DNA from 3 places in the Saccharothrix syringae genome. Region 1 is predicted to be linked to each of the others. Evidence: riboswitches for the same ligand, from Rfam matches in the RefSeq annotation. Region 1 holds a riboswitch; each other region holds the start of a gene.

The links. A riboswitch is a leader RNA that binds a small molecule or an ion and turns the genes downstream of it on or off. The one in region 1 is predicted to bind glycine.
Region 2: it holds a riboswitch for glycine, as region 1 does, so the genes downstream of both, gcvP (aminomethyl-transferring glycine dehydrogenase) here and gcvT (glycine cleavage system aminomethyltransferase GcvT) in region 1, are expected to answer to the same signal.
Region 3: it holds a riboswitch for glycine, as region 1 does, so the genes downstream of both, gcvH (glycine cleavage system protein GcvH) here and gcvT (glycine cleavage system aminomethyltransferase GcvT) in region 1, are expected to answer to the same signal.

Annotation. Positions count from the first base shown of each region.
Region 1 is NZ_CP034550.1:9,154,531-9,161,537, forward strand. Features, by position in the region: gene EKG83_RS38230 (hypothetical protein) at 1-130, shown strand, start outside; gene EKG83_RS38235 (COG4315 family predicted lipoprotein) at 218-850, shown strand; gene EKG83_RS38240 (malonic semialdehyde reductase) at 917-1,510, opposite strand; gene glyA (serine hydroxymethyltransferase) at 1,594-2,859, opposite strand; gene gcvT (glycine cleavage system aminomethyltransferase GcvT) at 2,878-3,978, opposite strand; glycine riboswitch at 4,087-4,174, opposite strand; glycine riboswitch at 4,176-4,267, opposite strand; gene EKG83_RS38255 (DUF3817 domain-containing protein) at 4,330-4,632, opposite strand; gene EKG83_RS38260 (hypothetical protein) at 4,648-5,073, opposite strand; gene EKG83_RS38265 (hypothetical protein) at 5,467-5,952, opposite strand; gene EKG83_RS47270 (hypothetical protein) at 6,144-6,305, opposite strand.
Region 2 is NZ_CP034550.1:8,873,685-8,880,691, reverse strand. Features, by position in the region: gene ftsR (transcriptional regulator FtsR) at 1-576, shown strand, start outside; gene EKG83_RS36910 (bifunctional nuclease family protein) at 721-1,194, shown strand; gene EKG83_RS36905 (MerR family transcriptional regulator) at 2,363-2,938, shown strand; glycine riboswitch at 3,137-3,227, shown strand; gene gcvP (aminomethyl-transferring glycine dehydrogenase) at 3,377-6,265, shown strand; gene EKG83_RS36895 (DUF3224 domain-containing protein) at 6,317-6,718, opposite strand; gene EKG83_RS36890 (helix-turn-helix transcriptional regulator) at 6,773-7,007, shown strand, end outside.
Region 3 is NZ_CP034550.1:9,953,994-9,961,000, reverse strand. Features, by position in the region: gene EKG83_RS42025 (ABC transporter ATP-binding protein) at 1-93, opposite strand, end outside; gene EKG83_RS42020 (hypothetical protein) at 143-517, opposite strand; gene EKG83_RS42015 (hypothetical protein) at 524-706, opposite strand; gene ald (alanine dehydrogenase) at 1,048-2,148, opposite strand; glycine riboswitch at 2,343-2,434, shown strand; gene gcvH (glycine cleavage system protein GcvH) at 2,581-2,961, shown strand; gene EKG83_RS42000 (L-serine ammonia-lyase) at 2,963-4,327, shown strand; gene EKG83_RS41995 (NUDIX hydrolase) at 4,373-4,798, opposite strand; gene EKG83_RS41990 (glutathione peroxidase) at 4,905-5,393, opposite strand; gene EKG83_RS41985 (hypothetical protein) at 5,403-6,089, opposite strand; gene EKG83_RS41980 (ABC1 kinase family protein) at 6,121-7,007, opposite strand, start outside.

The DNA.
Region 1 (7,007 bases):
CACCCCGTTCACCAGGGCGCTGCGCCGGCTCGTCGCCGGGGAGCGGGAACCCGACGTGCTCGACGGGGTGGCGCCGCCGCACGACGCGGGGGTGCGGCTGGTGCTGGAGCTGCTCGCGGAGGACCGCTGACCCCTGTCTTCGGCCACGCCTGAACCGCCGCCGTGACGGGTCCGTAATCGTCGGTGGAGCGATCGACGGACCTAGGAGGAGTTGAGCGTGATCCGACGAAACCGCGTCGCCATCGCCGTCGGGGCCGGCATGGCAGTCGTGCTGGCGCTGGTCATGTGGACGTCCAACACCACGGTGCTGCGGGGCACGACGGTGGCCCAGACCGGGCAGGTGGACGCCGCCGCCCAGGACGGGTACGAGGTGCCGCTGGCGCCCGCGACCAGCGAGGAGGCCGCGACACCCGAGGCCGCGGCGGCGCCCGAGGCCCAGGCCGCGCCGGCGGGTCCGCAGGTCACCCTGGTCGGCAAGACCGTGCCCAAGATGGGCGAGGTCGTGCAGGACGGCGACGGCCGCACGCTGTACCGGTTCGACAAGGACGCGCCGGACCCGGCGAAGTCCAACTGCGAGGGCCAGTGCGCGGTCACCTGGCCGCCCCTGCTGAGCAACGGGGGCAAGCCCCTGCTGCAGGGCGTCGACCCGGACCTGGTGTCGACGGTCAAGCGCGCCGACGGCTCCGAGCAGGTGACCCTGGCCGGCTGGCCGCTCTACACCTACGCCAAGGACGAGGCGCCGGGCCAGTGGAAGGGCCAGGGCGTCGGCGGCACGTGGTTCGTGGTGCAGCCGAACGGCAAGCGCAACGTCGAGTGCCTGCCGCCGGGCGTGGCCGCGCCGGCCCAGTAGTCCACTGTGGAGCGCCTTGATCCCCCGGCTGGGGTTGGCCGGGGGATTTGGGCGTCCCGCAGCGGGTCAGAGGACCCGCGCGGCCTGCTCGAAGTCCAGGCGCGGGTTGCGCGGCCGGTAGCCGGCCTCGTCCGGGTGCCCGATGTTGACCACCACCAGCGGGACCACCCCGCTGCCGGCGAAGAACTCCCGGCGCACGCCCTCGGCGTCGAAGCCGGTCATCGGGCCCGCGGCCAGCCCGACCGCGCGCACGCCCACGATGAAGTAGCCGACCTGGAGCAGCGCGTTGGTCCGGGCCACCTCGGCGCGGCGGGCGTCGTCGGCGAACGCCTCGCGGGCGTTCGCGAAGTGCGGGAACGTCACCGCCATGTGCTCGGGGAAGTCGGTGTCCGCGGCCAGCACCGCGACCACCGGGGCCGAGCGGGTCTTGGCGCGGTTGCCCTCGGCCAGGTGCGGCACCAGCCGCTCCTTGGCCTCGTCCGAGCGCAGGAACAGCACCCGCAGCGGCTGGCTGTTCATGGCCGTGGGACCCCACTTGACCAGGTCGTAGACCGCGCGCAGCTGCTCGGGGGCCACCGGCTCGTCGGTGAACGCGTTGGCGGTGCGCGCCTCGCGGAAGATCAGGTCCTCGAATGCCCGCGTGTCGAGTGCCGAGGTCATGGGCCGCACCTCCTGGTTGTCCCGTGCGCTTGCCCACGGGACAACCAGGGGCGCGGCGGCGCTATTTCGTCAGGTGGCGACCTTCACAGGTTCGGGTACAGCGGGTGCTTGGCCGCCAGCACGTCGACGCGCGCCCGCAGCTCCGCCAGGTCCGACGAGGGCTGGAGGGCGAGCGCGATGATGTCGGCCACCTCGGCGAAGTCCGCCGCGCCGAACCCGCGCGTGGCCAGGGCGGGCGTGCCGATGCGCAGGCCCGAGGTGACCATCGGCGGGCGGGGGTCGTTGGGCACCGCGTTGCGGTTGACCGTGATGCCCACCTCGTGCAGGCGGTCCTCGGCCTGCTTGCCGTCCAGTTCGGACGCCACCAGGTCGACCAGCACCAGGTGCACGTCCGTGCCGCCGGTGAGGACCTTCACGCCGGCCTCGGCCGCGTCGGGCCGGGACAGGCGCTCGGCGAGGATCTTCGCGCCCTCGACGGTGCGGCGCTGGCGGTCGGCGAACTCCGGCGACGCGGCGTGCTTGAACGCCACCGCCTTGCCCGCGATCACGTGCTCCAGCGGACCGCCCTGCTGGCCCGGGAACACCGCCGAGTTGATCTTCTTGGCCAGGTCGGCCTCGTTGGTCAGGATCACGCCGCCGCGCGGGCCGCCCAGCGTCTTGTGCGTGGTGGTGGTCACCACGTGCGCGTGCGGGACCGGGCTGGGGTGCAGGCCCGCGGCGACCAGGCCGGCGAAGTGCGCCATGTCCACCATCAGGTAGGCGCCCACCTCGTCGGCGATGCGGCGGAACTCGGCGAAGTCGAGCTGCCGCGGGTAGGCCGACCAGCCCGCCACGATCAGCTTCGGCCGGTGCTCGGTCGCCAGCCGCTCGACCTCGGCCATGTCGACCCGGCCGTCGGCCTCGGAGACGTGGTAGGGCACCACGTTGTAGAGCTTGCCGGAGAAGTTGATCCGCATGCCGTGCGTCAGGTGGCCGCCGTGCGCCAGGTCCAGGCCCAGGATCGTGTCGCCGGGCTGGAGCAGCGCGAACATCGCGCACGCGTTGGCCTGCGCGCCCGAGTGCGGCTGCACGTTGGCGAAGCCCGCGCCGAACAGCGCCTTGACCCGCTCGATGGCCAGCCGCTCGATCACGTCGACGTTCTCGCAGCCGCCGTAGTAGCGCCGCCCCGGGTAGCCCTCGGCGTACTTGTTGGTCAGCACCGAGCCCTGCGCCTGGAGCACCGACACCGGCGTGAAGTTCTCGGAGGCGATCATCTCCAGCGTGCTCTGCTGCCGGTGCAGCTCGGCGGCGACGGCGTTCGCGACCTCCGGGTCGAACTCCGCGAGGGAGGTGGTGAAGTGCTCGGACATGTGGATCTTCTCCCTGGGTCAGCTGGATCGCTTGTAGAACGGCAGTGCGACGACCTCGACCGGCTCGTGCCTGCCCCGGACGTCGACGGACAGCTGCGTGCCCGGCGCGGCGTGGTCGGGTGCCACGTAGGCCATCGCCACGGAGTAGCCCAGGGTCGGCGACAGCGCGCCGCTGGTGACCTCGCCGACCGGGGTGCCCGCCGCGTCCAGCACCGGGTAGCCGTGCCGCGGCGCCCGGCGCGAGGTGGTCTTCAGGCCGACCAGGGTCGCGTCCACGCCCCGCTGCGCGACGGCGGCCAGCGCGTCGCGGCCGACGAAGTCCCCCGGCTTGTCGAGCTTGACCACCCGGCCGAGGTTCGCGTGGAACGGCGTGCGGTCGCGGCCCAGCTCGTTGCCGTACAGCGGCATGCCCGCCTCCAGGCGCAGCGTGTCGCGGCAGCCCAGGCCCGCGGGCCGCAGGTCGTGCGGCGCGCCCGCGGCCAGCAGCGCCCGCCACACCTCGACGGCGTCGCCGGGCGCGACGAACAGCTCGAAGCCGTCCTCGCCGGTGTAGCCGGTGCGGGCCAGCAGCGCGGGCCTGCCCGCCACCTCGGTCGGGTAGGAGGCGTAGTACTTGACCGTCGACAGGTCGGTGGGGGTGAGCCCTTCGAGGATCGCGGTCGCCTTCGGGCCCTGCACGGCCAGCAGCGCGTAGTCCGCGGACCGGTCCTCCACGGTCGCGTCGAAGCCCTCGGCCCGCTCGACCAGCGCCCCGTGCACCACGGCCGCGTTGGAGGCGTTGGCCACCACCAGGTACTCCTGCTCGCCGGTGCGGTAGACGATCAGGTCGTCGACCACGCCGCCGTCGGCCTCGCAGATCATCGTGTAGCGGGCGCGGCCGACGCCGATCGCGGAGGCGTGCCCGACCAGGGCGTGGTCCAGCGCGGCGCCCGCGGCGGGACCGGTGAGCACGATCTCGCCCATGTGCGTCAGGTCGAACAGGCCCGCCGACGCGCGCACCGCCCGGTGCTCGGCCAGCTCGCTGTCGTAGCGCAGCGGCATCCGCCAGCCCGCGAAGTCGGTGAACATGGCACCCAGCGCCTCGTGCTCGGCGTGCAGGGGCGTGCGGCGGCTTTCCATCGGGCGGGGTCCTCCCTGGGTGCGGGCATGCCGGTAGCGCCGACCGGTCGGGTCGGCGGGCACGTGAAGGATGACACGGTCCATCGGAGACTCCTCGTCGAGTGAGCCTCCCCCTCTGTCATGGGCCTGAGAGCTTCGCCGCTGCGCGGCTTGCACCGTGGGCGAGGCGCGCCGGGGCGCCTGCTTTCCAGAGTTGCCTTCGTCGGCGGTAGCTGTGCCTGAGAGATTCCGGGGAGGGGTTGCTCCTTCGGCGCCCCACCCGGGGTGGGGACTCTCCCGCGCGACGTCGACGGCCGTGTTCAGTTGGTACCGCCAGACGCTAGGCGGGCCCGGGGGCCCGGTCAACCCTGCTCACAGGGCCTTGCCCGCGTGGAGGCTCGCGACCACCCTGCGCTCGGCGATGAACGACACGAACGGGATCGTGCCCGCGAGCAGCACCAGGGCCGTGCCCTTGATCGACCAGCGGGCCTTGAGCGCCAGGTCGACGGTCAGCACCAGGTAGACCGCGTAGAGGAAGCCGTGCACGGGGCCGACGACCCGCATCATGCCGGCGCTGTCGCCCACGTACTTGACGAGCATGGCGACCACGAGCAGCAGCAGGCCGACGCCGACCACGTAAGCCATGAACCGGAACCTGGTCACCGCGCCGCTCATCGCCCTACCTTCGCCTCACCGCTGGTCCCGCGCGTGCAGCTCGGCGAGCATGCGGTTGTAGGCCGCCAGCTCGTCGTCCTCGTCGTGGTGCGCGGGTGCTCTTACGGGCTCAACGGTAACCACCGGCTCGACCGGCTCCGCGACCGACCCGCCCCCGGGCCTGTTCACGGGCTCCTCGGCGGTGCTCCCGGCGGTCTCGTCGGCGCTGTCGTCGGCCGCCTCCGCCCGGCGGCTCGCCTCCAACTTGCGGAAGCGCCACACCATGAACGCGGGGAACAGGCCGAACAGGGGCCACTGGAAGACGTAACCGAGGTTCTGGAACGTGCCGCCCGCGTGGGAGAACCGCTCCCACTGCCAGTAGGCGAGGCCGCAGCACACGACCAGGGAGACCACGCAGGTCAGCGCGATGGCGGCCCGCTTGGGGGTGATGGTGCCCGGCACGCCTCCAGGGTACTTCGCACCCCGGGCGACCCGGCGCGGCGGCTCACCGCCGCCCGGTCCCGCGCTCAGCCGATCCGCGCTCGACCGCCGCTCGATCCCTGCTCGATCCGGCCTGCTCGATCCGGCCTGCTCGATCCGGCCTGCTCGATCCGGGCCTGATCCCTGCTCGATCCGGCCCGCAGTCCCGCGATCCCGGGTTCCACGCCTCGGGTCCGCGCTCTCGGGCCGGTCTCGCATCTCACACTTCGGGCATCTCACACTTCGGGCGGCTCGCGCTGTCGAGCGAGCCACACCTCCGGGCGAGCCACACCTCCGGGCGAGGGCTCCTCCCACCGGAGCCCGCCCTCGGGCAGGGGCTCCTCGACCACAGGAGCCCGCCCCTCTCGTGCCGGACTAGGCGACGCCGTCCCGGCGTTGCCTCTGCAACCTGGCCACGCACCAGGCCGCCGCACTGCCCCGACGCAGGTGCTGGAGCACCGTCATCGGTCCGAGTCGACGACCGAGGTCGGCGGGCGTGAGCCCGGCCGCCCGGTAGTCCAGAGCGCGCTGGTCCAGCGGGCTGATGCCGGCGTCCCACCACTGCTCCGCCTCCGACAGGTCTCCCACCAGCTGCCAGTAGCTGGCCGCGGCCGCGAGCAGGGCCTCGGGCACCTCGGGTGCCCGCTTCCGCATCGCCGCCACGTAGGCGGGGTCCGCGGACTCGACCCGCATCAGGCCGCGGTGACCGCCGTTCGCCCGCTGCACGGGGATACCGGGGGACGGCGGGGCTTCCGCGAGCCACGCGTCCTTGATCCGGTTGACCTCGCGCAGCTCGGCGTCCTCCGAGCGCTCAGCCGCCCACTGCCGCAGCAGCTCGTCGACTCCGGAGTCCTCGACCATTCTGCCTCCTCGTCGGTCGAAGATCAGCCAATGCAGCGCACCGTATTAGCGGGTACCGACAACCGCTAGACCCCGGTTTGTCAAAAACCCTGTTACCAGCGCGTTATAGCCCTCATTCCACCCGTACGGTGCAACGTCGAGGGCCGTTTGCTACTCACAGTCACCGCACGGATCGGGCCTCGCGAGGTGGACTAGGCGAAGAGGCTGCGGACGAAGGTGATGATCGACTCCGCACCCTGCTGGAGCCACCCGAGACCCGTGCGCACCCCTTCGGCGGACTCGTTCGGCTGGGTGATCAGGAGGAACAGCACCAGCGCGACCGCCGCCAGCGTCACCACCTTCTTGACGTTCACTGATCGGTCTCCGTCCGTTCACTGGGCAGGGGTTGGCGGGCGCCGCACCCGTCGCGTCACCCGACATGGTCTCGCATTCACCCGGATGACGAGCACCGAACCCGCCGGCATCCCTCGACCGGGCGCTGTTCCACCCACGCAGGCCCGCACCGAGCGACCCCCACGTCACCTGATCGGACTATCAAGGGGACCGGCGGTCCCGCCGATCACCTAGGTACGGGCACTCGCCCACCCCCCTGGCACGGACCCCGGAGTTGAGCGACACCGTCACGTCTCCACTGCTCATCACCTGTTTGCGGCGGCTCACGCACCGAGCGTGACAAAGACCCACGACGCCCGCCGGCATTTCTTCGCCACCTCTTCAGGTGATTTTTCGCGCTCATTTGCGATCACCGGACGACCCGGAACACCCGGACCGCCCGGAACACCCCGAACCCCCACCCGAAGCACCCCCACCATTCCCCCCAACCCGCGAGTCCTCCACTCCAACACCGCGAGTCCTCCACCCAGACACCGCGAGTCCTCCAGTCCGACACCGCGAGTCGAACCCCCAGACCCGTCGTGTCGAACCTCCAGACCCCCCGAGTTCCACACTCAGCCCCGGCGTGTCATGCGCTCAAGCCGCGCGTGTCATGCGCTCAGCTCCGGCGTGTCACGCGCTCAGACCCGGCGAGTCACGCGTCCAGACTCGCCGAGCCGAAC
Region 2 (7,007 bases), 280 kb from region 1:
CCCGACTTCCCCGACGTCACCATCTCCAAGATCCGGTTCCTGGAGTCGGAGGGGTTGGTCCGCCCGGCGCGCACGGCCTCGGGGTACCGGCAGTTCACCCCGGCGGACGTCGAGCGCCTGCGGTACGTGCTGGCCGCCCAGCGCGACCGCTACCTGCCGCTGAAGGTCATCAAGGAACAGCTCGACGCGGCCGACCGGGGCGTGCGCGCGGTCGACCTCACCCCCGGCCACCGGATCACCCGCGAGGAACTCCTGGCGCGGGCGGGCATCGACGCGGCCGAGCTGGCCGACCTGGAGCAGCACGGCCTGGTCCAGGCCGTCGCGGGCGGGTTCTACGACCACGAGGCGGTGCAGATCGCCACGACGGTGCGGGCCATGTCCGAGCACGGCCTCCAGGCCCGGCACCTGCGCCCGTTCCGGGCCGCGGCCGACCGGGAGGTCGCCCTGGTCGAGCAGGCCGCGGCGCAGAGGGCGGACGTGACCCGCGAGCTGCTGGCACTTTCCGTAACGCTGCACACACTCCTGGTAAAGGTGAGTTTGCGCGATGCCGCAGGTGGCCGCGTTCCGCCGCGCTGAACACGTGTCCGCATCGTGATGAGGAAGCGGTGGGCGGTTGCGCACAGGGCCCGCTTGGCGGGTAGCGTCGAATGGGTACGTGGGGGATCCTCGTTGGGAAGCGGGGACGCCAGGATTTCAGCGCGCTGAGGGAGGCGAGACCCGATGAGCGAGATGCGCGTCGTGGGTGTGCGGGTGGAACTGCCCGCCAACCAGCCGATCCTGCTGCTGCGCGAAACCGAGGGCGAGCGGTACCTGCCGATTTGGATCGGATCCGTCGAGGCCACCGCCATCGCGCTGGAGCAGCAGGGCGTCCGGCCCGCCCGACCGCTGACGCACGACCTGCTCAAGGACGTCATCGGTGCCCTCGGGCGGCAGCTGGAGCAGGTGCGGATCACGGACCTGCAGGAGGGGACGTACTTCGCCGAGCTCGTGTTCGACGGTGACGTGCGGGTGTCCGCGCGGCCCAGCGACTCCGTGGCGCTGGCGCTGCGGATCGGGGTGCCGATCCACGCGGAGGAGTCCGTGCTGGCCGAGGCCGGGTTGATCATCCCGGACGAGCAGGAGGACGAGGTGGAGAAGTTCCGCGAGTTCCTGGACTCCGTCTCGCCGGAGGACTTCCGGGGCGCCGACACGTAGGCCGCTGGGGCTGGGGCTTCGGGGCTGGGAGGGGCGAGTTCGGAACGCTCCGGCTCGACCGGGAGGGTGCCGGTTCGGCTTGGACCGCCCCGGTCTGGCCCGGAACGCGCTGGTCAGGCTGGTCGGGTTTGGGGCCCGCTGATCCGCTTCGGGCAACCCCGGTTCGGCTTGGAGCCCGGTCGTCCGGCTTGAAGCACGCTGGCCGAGGCCGTGCGGCGGGTTCTCGGGCGAGGGCCCACCACGCTCTCGCCGCCGGCCTGGCCGAACGTGCCGGCCACCTGCCCGTCCGGCACCGAGACCAACCGGTCGACGACACCGGACACCGGCGTGACACTGCCCGGATCATGCGACCCAGACACTCACATGATCACTCCGGAGCGCCGTGCCCACCCACATTCAGGTCCTGAACGGCACGCACGACTTTGCCGGAACCCCGCCCGCCCAGGGGACCCCTGTTTTTGATTCTGCCGGCGGGGGATGACATTTCGGGACCTCGCGGGTGGCGCCTGTGGACAACTGCAAATGAGTTGGTCTCGCCTGGTGGCCGGGGCGGGCCCGGCGGCTGCGCCGACCTGCCGTCGACAGCCGAAGCGGTCGGCACCGCGACACCGCGACACCTCGACACCTCGACACCTCGACACCTCGACACCCCGTGCCGACGCCGCGCCTCCGCACTGCCCCCCGGCTGCCCGCGCCGACACCCCGACCGCCCGGGAGCCCCGCCCGAGAAGACCCGATCGTGACCGGATGACCCCACCGGGAGCGCACCCCCGCCCCCACCGCCAAACCTCGCGCGGCCGACCTCCACCCGCCGCGGGCGGGTAACACCTACGAGAGGCGCGACCGGTGGTCCCAGCCCCTCGTAGGCGTGTGCGGTGCGTTGTGGATCAACCCCGCGTGCCACCCCCTCGGTGTCACACGTCCGGATTACACAACGTCAGCACTGGTCGGCTAAACGATCACTAAACGTCACCCGAATGGCGTACGTCGGTCGACTCTCTCAACCTCTACCTCACGTTGAGGTCAGACACGCCCAGCGCGTCGCGTTGACCTGCCCCCTAGGCGGTCTTACCGTCGAGCTCAGGTGAATTGCCACGGTGTGATTCGGGCACCGCGGCGGCTTCACGTTGGTCGCCGGTCGTCGTGGCCGGACCGAGGGGAGGCAGGCGTGGTCGAGGAAGCGCCCATCATCCGGGCCGGGTCCGGCTCCGGCGAACAGGGCGAGCTGTTCCCGGACTCCTCGCTGCCGGACGAACTCGTCGGGTACCGCGGCCCGGCCGCGTGCCAGATCGCGGGCATCACCTACCGCCAGCTGGACTACTGGGCGCGCACCGGCCTGGTCAGCCCGACCATAAGGAGTGCGCACGGCTCCGGCAGCCAGCGGCTGTACTCGTTCAAGGACATCCTGGTCCTCAAGGTCGTCAAGCGGCTGCTGGACACCGGCGTCTCGCTCCAGAACATCCGGGTGGCGGTCGACCACCTGCGCCGCCGCGGCGTGCAGGACCTGGCCCGCATCACGCTGTTCAGCGACGGCACCACCGTCTACGAGTGCACCTCGCCCGAGGAGGTCGTCGACCTGCTCCAGGGCGGCCAGGGGGTGTTCGGCATCGCGGTCAGCGGCGCCATGCGGGAGATCAGCGGCACCATCCACGAGTTCCCCGCCGAGCGCGCGGACGGCGCCGAGATCGTGCCCAACCCGGACGACGAGCTGTCCCGCCGCCGGCGCACCCGCGCCATCGGCTGAGGGCCGGGGGCCAGGCGAAGGGGGCACCCGGGGGGAAGCGCTCCGGGCACGGGGCGTCGAGGGCGCGCTACAGCCCGGTACCCCTCTGGTGCCCGCCGCGAAACCCGTTCAAACGCCGACCGCCCCGAACAATGAGATCCACGTCGCGCAGGGGGGACCGGCGGTGGTCCTACCAGGTACGATTCGCGGGTAGTCGCTTTATCCCGCGCGGGAGAGTCCGAGCCAGTCTCGGCGCCGAAGGAGCAAATCCTCCCCGGAACCTCTCAGGCGCAAGGACCGCGCGGGTGAGACGCCTCTGGAAAGCGGGTCGGTTTCCGACCCCGCCGACGGTGCAAACCCGGTGTCAGCCGGGTGAAGCTCTCAGGCGCCCGACCTCGGGCAGGAGACAGAGGGGGAGGGCAACGGCAGAAGTGTGCCCGTAGCCCAGGAGGCGCCTTTATGACGCAGGACCGCATCCCCCTCGCCGCTCTTGAGCACGGCACCCCCTTCGCCGACCGGCACGTGGGCCCGCGGCCCGCGGAGCTGGCGCGCATCCTCGACGTGATCGGCGTCGGCTCCCTGGAGGAGCTGGCCCAGCACGCCGTGCCCGACTCGATCCGCGAGCGCGACCTGGTGCTGGACCTGCCCGCGCCGGCCACCGAGACCGAGGCACTGGCCGAGCTGCGCGCCCTGGCGGCCCGCAACCGCCCGATGACCCAGATGATCGGCCTCGGCTACTACGGCACCACCACGCCGCCGGTGATCCGCCGCAACGTGCTGGAGAACCCGGCCTGGTACACCGCCTACACGCCCTACCAGCCGGAGATCTCCCAGGGCAGGCTCGAAGCCCTGCTGAACTTCCAGACCGTGGTCGGCGACCTGACCGGCCTGCCCGTGGCCAACGCCTCCATGCTGGACGAGTCCACGGCCGCCGCCGAGGCGATGACGCTCGTGCGCCGCGCCGGCCGGGCCAAGTCGAACAAGTTCGTGGTCGACGCCGACACGCTGCCGCAGACGCTCGCGGTCATCGAGACCCGCGCCGAGCCGCTGGGCATCGAGGTCGTCACCGCCGACCTGTCGCAGGGCCTGGAGGGCCTCGGCCTGGGCGGCGACTTCTTCGGCGTGCTGCTGTCCTACCCCGGCGCGTCCGGCGTGGTCCGCGACCACGCGGGCCTGATCGAGGAGATCCACCGGGCCGGCGCGCAGGCCGTCGTCGCCGCCGACCTGCTGGCGCTGGCGCTGCTGCGCCCGCCGGGCGAGATCGGCGCGGACGTCGTGGTCGGCACCACCCAGCGCTTCGGCGTGCCGATGGGCTTCGGCGGGCCCCACGCCGGTTACATGGCCGTCCGCCAGGGCCTGGAGCGCCAGCTCCCCGGCCGCCTGGTCGGCGTGTCCGTGGACGCCGACGGCAACCCCGCCTACCGGCTGGCGCTCCAGACGCGCGAGCAGCACATCCGCCGCGAGAAGGCGACCAGCAACATCTGCACCGCGCAGGTCCTGCTGGCCGTGATCGCCTCGATGTACGCCGTCTACCACGGTCCCGAGGGCCTGCGGGCCATCGCGACGCGCGCCCACCGCATGGCCACCGTGCTGGCCGCCGGCCTGTGCGAGGCCGGGGTCGAGGTGGTGCACGGCGAGTTCTTCGACACCGTGCGCGCCCGCGTCGAGGGCCGGGCCGCCGAGGTCGTGGCCGCGGCGCGCGAGCTGGGCGTGAACCTGTGGCGGGTGGACGACGACGTCGTCTCCATCTCCTGCGACGAGACCACCACGCGCGAGCACCTGCGGCTGGTGTGGCAGGCGTTCGGCGTCACCGTGGCCGACGTGGACGGCCTGGACGCCGACACCGCCGACGGCATCCCCGCCGACCTGCGCCGCACCTCCGACTACCTGACCCACCCGGTGTTCCACACCCACCGCTCGGAGACCGCGCTGCTGCGCTACCTGCGGTCGCTGTCGGACAAGGACGTGGCGCTGGACCGCAGCATGATCCCGCTGGGCTCGTGCACGATGAAGCTCAACGCCACGGCCGAGATGGAGCCGGTCACCTGGCCGGAGTTCGCCGAGCTGCACCCGTTCGCGCCGGTCGAGGACGCCGCCGGCTACCTGGAGCTGATCGCCGACCTGGAGCGGTGGCTGGCCGAGGTCACCGGCTACGACGCGGTGTCGCTGCAGCCCAACGCGGGCAGCCAGGGCGAGTTCGCGGGCCTGCTGGCCATCCGCGCCTACCACCGCGCCAACGGCAACGCCGACCGCGACGTGTGCCTGATCCCGTCCAGCGCGCACGGCACCAACGCCGCGTCCGCCGTGATGGCCGGCATGCGCGTCGTGGTGGTCAAGTGCGACGACAAGGGCAACGTCGACCTCGCCCACCTGCGCGAGACGGTCCAGGCCCACCGCGACGACCTGGCCGCGATCATGATCACCTACCCGTCGACGCACGGCGTGTACGAGGACACCGTGCGCGAGGTGTGCGGGCTGGTGCACGACGCGGGCGGCCAGGTGTACGTCGACGGCGCGAACCTCAACGCCCTGATCGGCCTGGCGCAGTACGGCAAGTTCGGCTCGGACGTGTCCCACCTGAACCTGCACAAGACGTTCTGCATCCCGCACGGCGGCGGCGGCCCGGGCGTCGGCCCGATCGGCGTGCGCGCGCACCTGGCGCCGTTCCTGCCCAACCACCCGCTCCAGCCGGCCGCCGGCCCCGCCACCGGGGTGGGCCCGATCAGCGCCGCGCCGTGGGGCTCGGCGTCGATCCTGCCGATCTCGTGGGCCTACGTGCGGATGATGGGCGGCGACGGGCTGCGCCGGGCGACGCTGACCGCGGTGGCCGCGGCGAACTACGTGGCGCGGCGGCTGGACGAGCACTTCCCGGTGCTCTACACCGGCGAGGGCGGCTTCGTGGCCCACGAGTGCATCCTCGACCTGCGGCCGATCACCAAGGCGACCGGCGTGACCGTGGACGACGTGGCCAAGCGGTTGGCCGACTACGGGCTGCACGCGCCGACCATGTCGTTCCCGGTGGCGGGCACGCTGATGGTGGAGCCGACCGAGAGCGAGGACCTGGCCGAGATCGACCGGTTCGTCGAGGCCATGATCGCGATCCGGCACGAGATCGACCGGGTCGGCTCGGGCGAGTGGCCGAGGGACGACAACCCGCTGCGCAACGCGCCCCACACGGCCGCCTGCGTGACGGGGGAGTGGGAGCACCCGTACAGCCGCGAGGTGGCGGTGTTCCCGGCGGGCGCGACCGCGGTGAAGGCGTGGCCGCCGGTGCGGCGCATCGACGGCGCGAAGGGCGACCGCAACCTGGTCTGCTCCTGCCCGCCCGTCTCGGCCTACGGCGGCTGAGCCCGGCTGTCGGATCGGTGGGGGAGCGGCCGGACCCGCTCCCCCACCGGCTCAGAACGCGTGGTCGAGCTCGAACCGCCCCGGTTCGCCGTGCCGCCAGGTGATCCGGCCGGTCCCGCGCAGCCCGCTCAACCCCCCGCCCGCCGAGACCACGGTGACCTCGGCGCGGGCCACCCCGTCGCGGTAGTCGCCGACGTGCCGGAGGACCAGCGTGCCCTCGCGGCCGGCCAGCACGCCGGTGACCACCTCGTGCCCGACCGAGTCGCAGGACTCGTCGTCCGGGTAGGCCATCAGGAACCGCAGCTCGCCCGTGCCCTCCAGGTCCCCGGTGTAGGTCGTGGTCATGGTGCCGGTCGTCTGCTTCGGGCCGGTGACCTCTTCGTGCGGTCGGCCGTCCCAGGTGTGCTCGGTCCAGCTCTTCATCTCGACCGCGGCGGTCGCGTGCGTCGTCATGCGGTTCAGGCTGCCCCCTGTGGCTGACAGTTCCTGTCAGGTAGAACTGGGGCGGTGCGCGCCAGCCGGTTGTTGTCGTTGTTGCTGCTGTTGCAGTCGCGCGGGCGGATGACGGCCCGGCAGCTCGCCGACGAGCTGGAGGTGTCGGTCCGCACCGTCTACCGGGACGTGGAGGCGCTGGGTGCCTCCGGCGTGCCGGTGTACGCCGACCGCGGCCCGGCGGGCGGCTACCGGCTGGTGGACGGCTACCGGACGCGGCTGACCGGGCTGAGCGCGGAGGAGGCCGACT
Region 3 (7,007 bases), 800 kb from region 1:
TTCCACCGTGAAGCTCAGGTTCTGCACCGCCGCGACCGGACCGAACTGCTTGGTCAAGCCCTGCACCACGATGCGGCCACTGCCGTCGTGCACGCGTCCCTCCCGGATTGCTCCTACCGGGTGTCATCCTGCACCAGGCGGATCACTCGGGGAGGGCGTGTCGCGGTTTCGAGACCACCGCGGGCAGTTCCGCGGTCGCGTCCGGGTCCGCCGGGCGGCGGTGCGACCGGCGCGCGCGGCGGCGTTCGCGGTGGGGTGGCGCCTCGCCGATCAGGTGCTGGTGCGCCATCGTCCAGACCTGGCACGGCCACTTCTTGTGCCGCAGCACGCCGGGGCACGCCCGGCAGCGGCCGTCCGGGTCGGGCTGGTGCACGGTCAGCAGCAGCCGCCAGCCGTCGGCCAGGCGGTGCAGCTCCGCGCGGGCCAGCGGCACCAGGGCCTCGGCCTCACCCCGCTCGGCGACCTCGTCGAGCAGGGCCAACCGGCGCAGCACGGCGGCCCGCAGCGCCTCGTCCACGCCCGATCACACCCTGTCGGCGGCTTGGTCGAGCAGGTGGTGCAGGCGGCGGGTCTGCGTGACGGACATCACGGCCGACTCGCCCGGCGGCGCGACCAGGAGGACCCGGTCGTCCTCGACGAGCACGGTCATGGACCGGTCCCGACCGAACGGGTCGTGGCAGTCGATCCAGCCCTGGGGTTCAGCCATCGGTGCTCCGATCGCGAGGCGGCGCGGCGAGGTGCCGCGGAAGGGGCGACCCCGCTGAGTAGTGACCGGGGTCCCTGCCCTGTGCATCGGCCGCCCGGGCGTCGTGACTTACCCGTTACCGGTGGAATTCACTCTTTCGCTTCAGCCGAGCACACGCAAAGTAGTCCCGGGAGCGGAAAAAGTGGGCCGGCCCGGTACGCCCGCTGGGCACGAACCCGGAACTCCGGCTAAGCTTGGTCTCGCGGCCCGCTCCCAGTGACCCCCAGGCTGGTTGAGCGGGCCGCCTCTCACGACGAGGGCCCCGCTCACAGCACGTGAGCGGGGCCCTCTCCATTCCCTGGTCAGATCGCGGTGTGCGCCATGTCGTGGGCCTGCGCCACGGGCAGGTTGGTCAGCGCGCCCTCGTGGGTGTTCAGCCCCAGGGCCAGCGCCGGGTCGGCGTCCAGCGCCGCCCGCCAGCCCCGGTCGGCCAGCGCCACCGCGTAGGGCAGGGTCACGTTGGTCAGCGCGTAGGTCGAGGTGCGCGGCACCGCGCCCGGCATGTTGGCCACGCAGTAGAAGACCGAGTCGTGCACCCGGTAGGTCGGGTCGGCGTGCGTGGTCGGCCGCGAGTCGGCGAAGCAGCCGCCCTGGTCGATGGCGATGTCGACCAGCACCGAGCCGGGCTTCATCTGCGCCACCAGCTCGTTGGACACCAGCTTCGGCGCCTTCGCGCCGGGCACCAGCACCGCGCCGATGACCAGGTCCGCCTCGCGCACGGCCTGCTCGACCGCGTAGCGGGTGGAGGTGACCGTGCGCAGCCGGCCCTGGAACAGGGCGTCGACGTGCCGCAGCCGGTCGACGTTGGTGTCCAGGATCTCCACGTCGGAGCCCATGCCCGCGGCGATGGTGGCCGCGTTCAGGCCCGCCACGCCGCCGCCGATCACGACCACGCGCGCCGGGTGCACGCCGGGCACGCCGCCGGGCAGCACGCCCCGGCCGCCGGACGGCCTCATCAGCGCGAACGCGCCCACCTGCGGTGCCAGCCTGCCCGCGACCTCGGACATCGGGGCCAGCAGCGGCAGCGCGCCGTTCGCGGTCTGCACGGTCTCGTAGGCGATGGCCGTGGTGCCCGAGGCCAGCAGCGCCTCGGTCAGCGGCCGGTCGGCGGCCAGGTGCAGGTAGGTGAACAGGACCTGGCCCTTGCGCAGCCGCGAGTACTCCTCGGCGATGGGCTCCTTGACCTTGAGCACCAGCTCGCCCTCGGTCCACACGTCGTCGGCGCTCGCCAGCACCTTCGCGCCGGCGGCCAGGTACTCCTCGTCGGGGATGGCGGAACCGAGCCCCGCGCCCGCCTCCACGTAGACGTCGTGGCCGCGCGCGGTCAGCTCGTGGGCGCCCGCCGGGGTCAGCGCGACGCGGTACTCGTGGTTCTTGATCTCGCGGGGAACTGCGATCCGCACGGTGGGCTCCTTCAGCCGTCGTTGCACCAAAGGTCGGGTACCCCGTTCGCGGTGTCATCGTGCCCGTGGCACCAAGCGGCGGGGTGCGCGTTGTGCCGGGAGGACAAGTCGTCCGTCGCGTTGACACCGCCCCGGTCGGCACCTAGCGTGCGAGGGCCAACTGAACATCGGCCGCGGCGTCGCGTGGAGGCGCCGGAACCCGCGCGGGAGAGACCTCGGCACGACCGGGGCGCCGAAGGAGCAAGCACCCCGCACACTCTCAGGCAGCGAGAACCGCTCGGGCGAGGCGACTCTGGAAAGCACGCGTTGTTCCGGCGTGCACCCACGGTGCAAGTCGTGGTCCCCGAAGGTTCGGCCGGCGGGGACGCGGCGAAGCTCTCAGGTACCAGGACAGAGTGGGGTTACGAGGACCAGACCCCAGGGAGCGCTGTCGTGACCAATCCGGAGAAGCTGCTGTACACGCCCGAGCACGAGTGGGTCGACTGGGCGCCGGGCACCCAGGACCCGGTGGCGGTGGGCATCACGGCGTACGCGGCGGGGTCGCTGGGCGACATCGTGTTCGTGGACCTGCCGGTGGTGGGCACCCGGGTGACCTCCGGCGAGGTGTGCGGGGAGCTGGAGTCGACCAAGTCGGTCAGCGAGCTGTACGCGCCGGTCACCGGCGAGGTCGTCGAGGTCAACCCGGCCGTGGTCGCCGACCCGTCGCTGATCAACAACGACCCGTACGGGCGGGGCTGGCTGTTCAAGGTGGCCGTCGAGGAGGCCACCGGGTTGCTGACCGCGGCGAAGTACGCGGAACTGATCGAGGGCTGACGTGGCCATCAGCGTGTTCGACCTGTTCTCCGTGGGGATCGGGCCGTCGAGCTCGCACACGGTCGGCCCGATGCGCGCGGCCGCGATGTTCGTGACCCGGCTGGAGCCGGTGCTCGCGTCGGTCGACCGGGTGCGGGTGGAGCTGTTCGGCTCGCTCGGCGCCACCGGCCACGGCCACGGCAGCCCGAAGGCGGTGCTGCTCGGCCTGGAGGGGCACCGGCCGGAGGAGGTCGACCCGTCGACGGCCGAGGCGAGGGTGGCCGAGGTCCGGGCGTCGGGCCGGCTGCGGCTGGGCGGGGTGCGCGAGATCGCCTTCGCGGAGGACGGCGACCTGGTCATGCACCGCCGCAAGTCGCTGCCCCTGCACCCCAACGGCATGAGCTTCACCGCGTACGCGGGGGCCGAGGTGGTGGACTCGGCGGTGTACTACTCGGTCGGCGGCGGGTTCGTGGTCGACGAGACGGCCACCGGCGCGGACCGGATCAAGGAGGACCGGACGCCGGTCGCGCACCCGTTCCGGACCGGTGACGAGCTGCTGGCGCGGACCCGCGAGACGGGGCTGCCGATCAGCGGGGTGATGCTGGCCAACGAGCGGTCGTGGCGGGACGAGGCCGAGGTGCGGTCGGGCCTGCTGCACATCTGGCAGGTCATGCAGGACTGCGTGGAGCGGGGGTGCACGGAGACCGGCGTGCTGCCGGGTGGCCTGAAGGTCCGGCGGCGGGCCGCGGAGATGCGGGGCAGGCTGGCGGCCGAGCACTACGCCACCGACCCGCTGCGGGTGATGGACTGGGTGACGCTGTTCGCCCTGGCCGTCAACGAGGAGAACGCCGCGGGCGGCCGCGTGGTGACCGCCCCGACCAACGGCGCGGCCGGCATCGTGCCCGCGGTGCTGCACTACTACGCGCGGTTCGTGCCGGGTGCCTCGGACGAGGGCGTCGTGCGGTTCCTGCTGACGGCGGGCGCGATCGGCGTGCTGTTCAAGGAGAACGCGTCGATCTCCGGTGCCGAGGTCGGCTGCCAGGGCGAGGTGGGTTCGGCCTGTTCGATGGCGGCCGGCGGGTTGGCCGAGGTGCTCGGTGGGACGCCGGAGCAGGTGGAGAACGCGGCCGAGATCGCCATGGAGCACAACCTCGGGCTGACCTGCGACCCCATTGGGGGGTTGGTGCAGATTCCCTGCATCGAGCGGAACGCGCTGGCGTCGATCAAGGCGATCACGGCGGCTCGGATGGCTTTGCGGGGGGACGGGTCGCACTTCGTGTCCTTGGACAAGGTCATCAAGACCATGCGGGAGACCGGGCGGGACATGAAGGACAAGTACAAGGAGACGGCGCGCGGTGGGTTGGCGGTGAACGTGATCGAGTGTTGAGCCCGAGGGGTTGAGGACCGCTGCCGGGGCTGGACCCGGCAGCGGTCACGGCAGGAGGTCGGTGCCGTCGTGGGCGCGGGTGCGCGGGTGTGGTTCGAAAGCGTCGGTGACGCGCACCGCGTAGGCGGGGGACATGGCTCGGCGCACTTCGTCCAGCGTCATCCAGCGGACCTCGGTCGCCTCGGCTGTGGCCTGAGTAGGAATGGTCAGCGGGACGCAGCGGTAGACCAGTGCCACGACGCCGCGCCGCATGTTCTTGTAGACGCCGGTCAGGTGAGTGACCTCGACTGAGGTGCCGGTCTCTTCGAGGACTTCGCGACGGACGCCTTCCTCGGGGGTCTCGTCCAACTCCAGCACTCCGCCGGGCGGCTCCCAGTGTCCGTTGTCGCGGCGGCGGATGACCAGGACTCGTCCCGACTCGTCGACCACGATCCCGGCGACGCTGACCGAGTGGCGCGGTGTGCCGACCATCGCTCCGCTTCCGTTGTTCAGTCCGGCTCGGTGTGGTGCTCTTCCCACGCGCGGGGACGGCCCCTCGGCTCCAGGAGAGCCGAGGGGCCGTCGGTGTCCTCGGGAATCAGCCCGGCAGCACCGCTTCGACCGCCCGCACCACCTCGTCGGCCTCCGGGTCGGTGGCCGGGCGGAAGCGGGCGACCACGGCACCCGCCGGGGACAGCAGGAACTTCTCGAAGTTCCACTGCACGTCCCCCGCCTCACCCGCGGCGTCGGGGACGGCGGTCAGCTGCTCGTACAGCGGGTGCCGCCCGTCGCCGTTGACCTCGATCTTCTCGTACAGCGGGAAGGTCACCCCGTAAGTGGTCGAGCAGAACGTCGCGATCTCCTCCGCGGTCCCCGGCTCCTGGCCCGCGAACTGGTTGCACGGGAACCCGACGACCGAGAAGCCCTGCTCCGCGTACCGCTCGTGCAGTCGCTCCAAGCCCTTGTACTGCGGCGTCAGGCCGCACTTCGACGCGACGTTCACCACCAGCAGCGCCTTGCCGGCCAGGGCGCCCAGGGTGGTCGGCTCGCCGGACAGCGTGCGCACCGGGATGTCGTGGATGTCCATGCCCCGAGGCTACGTAACCGCGACCCGCTCCTGCCGTACGGCAGGCCGCAGGCCGACCAGGCCGCCGATCACCAGCACCGCGCCCGGCAGCAGGACCGGGCTGGCCAACGCCCACGCCGAACCCGTGCCGACCGGGGTGAACGTCGCCGACAGGCACACCGCCACCGCGAACGCGCCCACGGTCGTGCGCAGGGCGTTGTCCCGCACCCCGGTCGAGTAGGCGAACAGGCCCGCGCCCAGCACGACGAACTGGCCGACCACGGGGTGCGCCCACACCAGCACCGCGATGCCGGCACCCGTCGCCAGGTGCGTCCCCACCAGTGTCCCGCGCCGCCACGCCACGACCGCCAGCGCCAGCAGCGCGACCCCCGCGCTGGTGGCCCACTGGGGTGCCGGGCGGTCGAAGGCGGCGACCACCGGCACGGCGCCCAGGCCGAGCGCGATCACCACCGGGCGGGTGTCGTGCACGCGGGCCCGCCACTGGCACCACTCCGCCAGGAACGCCCCGGCCGCCAGCACTCCGAACCAGTACGCGCCCACCGCTTCCGGGTTCCTCAGGTGCTCGCTCGTCCCCAGCACCGCCAGCACGTTCGGTTCGAGCTCTGCCGCGCCCGGCTGGTACAGCGGCACGGCCGACAACGACGCCACGCCGTAGAACAGCAGCGGCACGGCCCAGGTCCACCTCGGTACCCCCATGCGGCCAGGTTGGCAGCGGTCCCCGAGCCGGTCAACCGCGCGGGCGGAACACCGCCACCACCACCCGCAGCCCGAGCAGGACGCTGATCACCAGCAGGTTGTAGCCGAGCACGTGGAACAGCGGCAGGTCCGCGCCCACCCGCGGGCCGCCGTCCGCGCCCAGCAGCAGCACCGCCATCACGCCGGCCGTGGCGCCGAGGACGGTGAGCATGGCCTGGTGCAGCAGGGACACCACGAACAGGCGGTCCCGCTCGTCGGCGAACAGCCGCAGGTTGACGCCCAGCCGCCCCTGCTCCAGGGCGCCGGTGATCCGCTCCAGCCGCCTCGGCAGCCGGCGCAGCACGGGCAGCGCGGCGTGCAGCTCCTCGGTCACCGCCCGCCGCAGCGAGTCGGGGGTCAGGTGGTCGCTGAACCGCTTCTCGGCGAACGCCCGGGACTCGACCACGACGTCGAAGCCGGGCGAGAGCGCGGCCAGCGTGCCCTCGGCGGTGCCCAGCGCCCGGAACACCGCGGCGATCTCCGGCGGGATGCCCAGGCCGTACCGGTGGACGAGCCCGAACAGGTCGCCGAACATCTCCGCGCCCGGTCGGGCGCCCGCGCCCAGGTGCCGCGCCGTGAACCGGCCCAGGGCGCGTTCCAGCCGCTGCTCGTCGATCCCGTCGGGCCGCGAGACCAGCTCCAGCAGCGCGTCGCGCATGCCCGCCGGGTCGCCGCGGTCGACGGCGAGCAGCAGCTTGCCCAGCGCCGCCCGCAGCTGGGCGTCGATCCGGCCGACCGAACCGAAGTCGAGCAGGCCCAGCCTGCCGTCGCGCAGCAGCAGGACGTTGCCGGGGTGGGGGTCGGCGTGGAAGACGCCGTCGACCAGCACCTGGCGCAGCAGCGCGTCGAGCAGCGACCGCGCCAGGGCCTCGCGGTCCG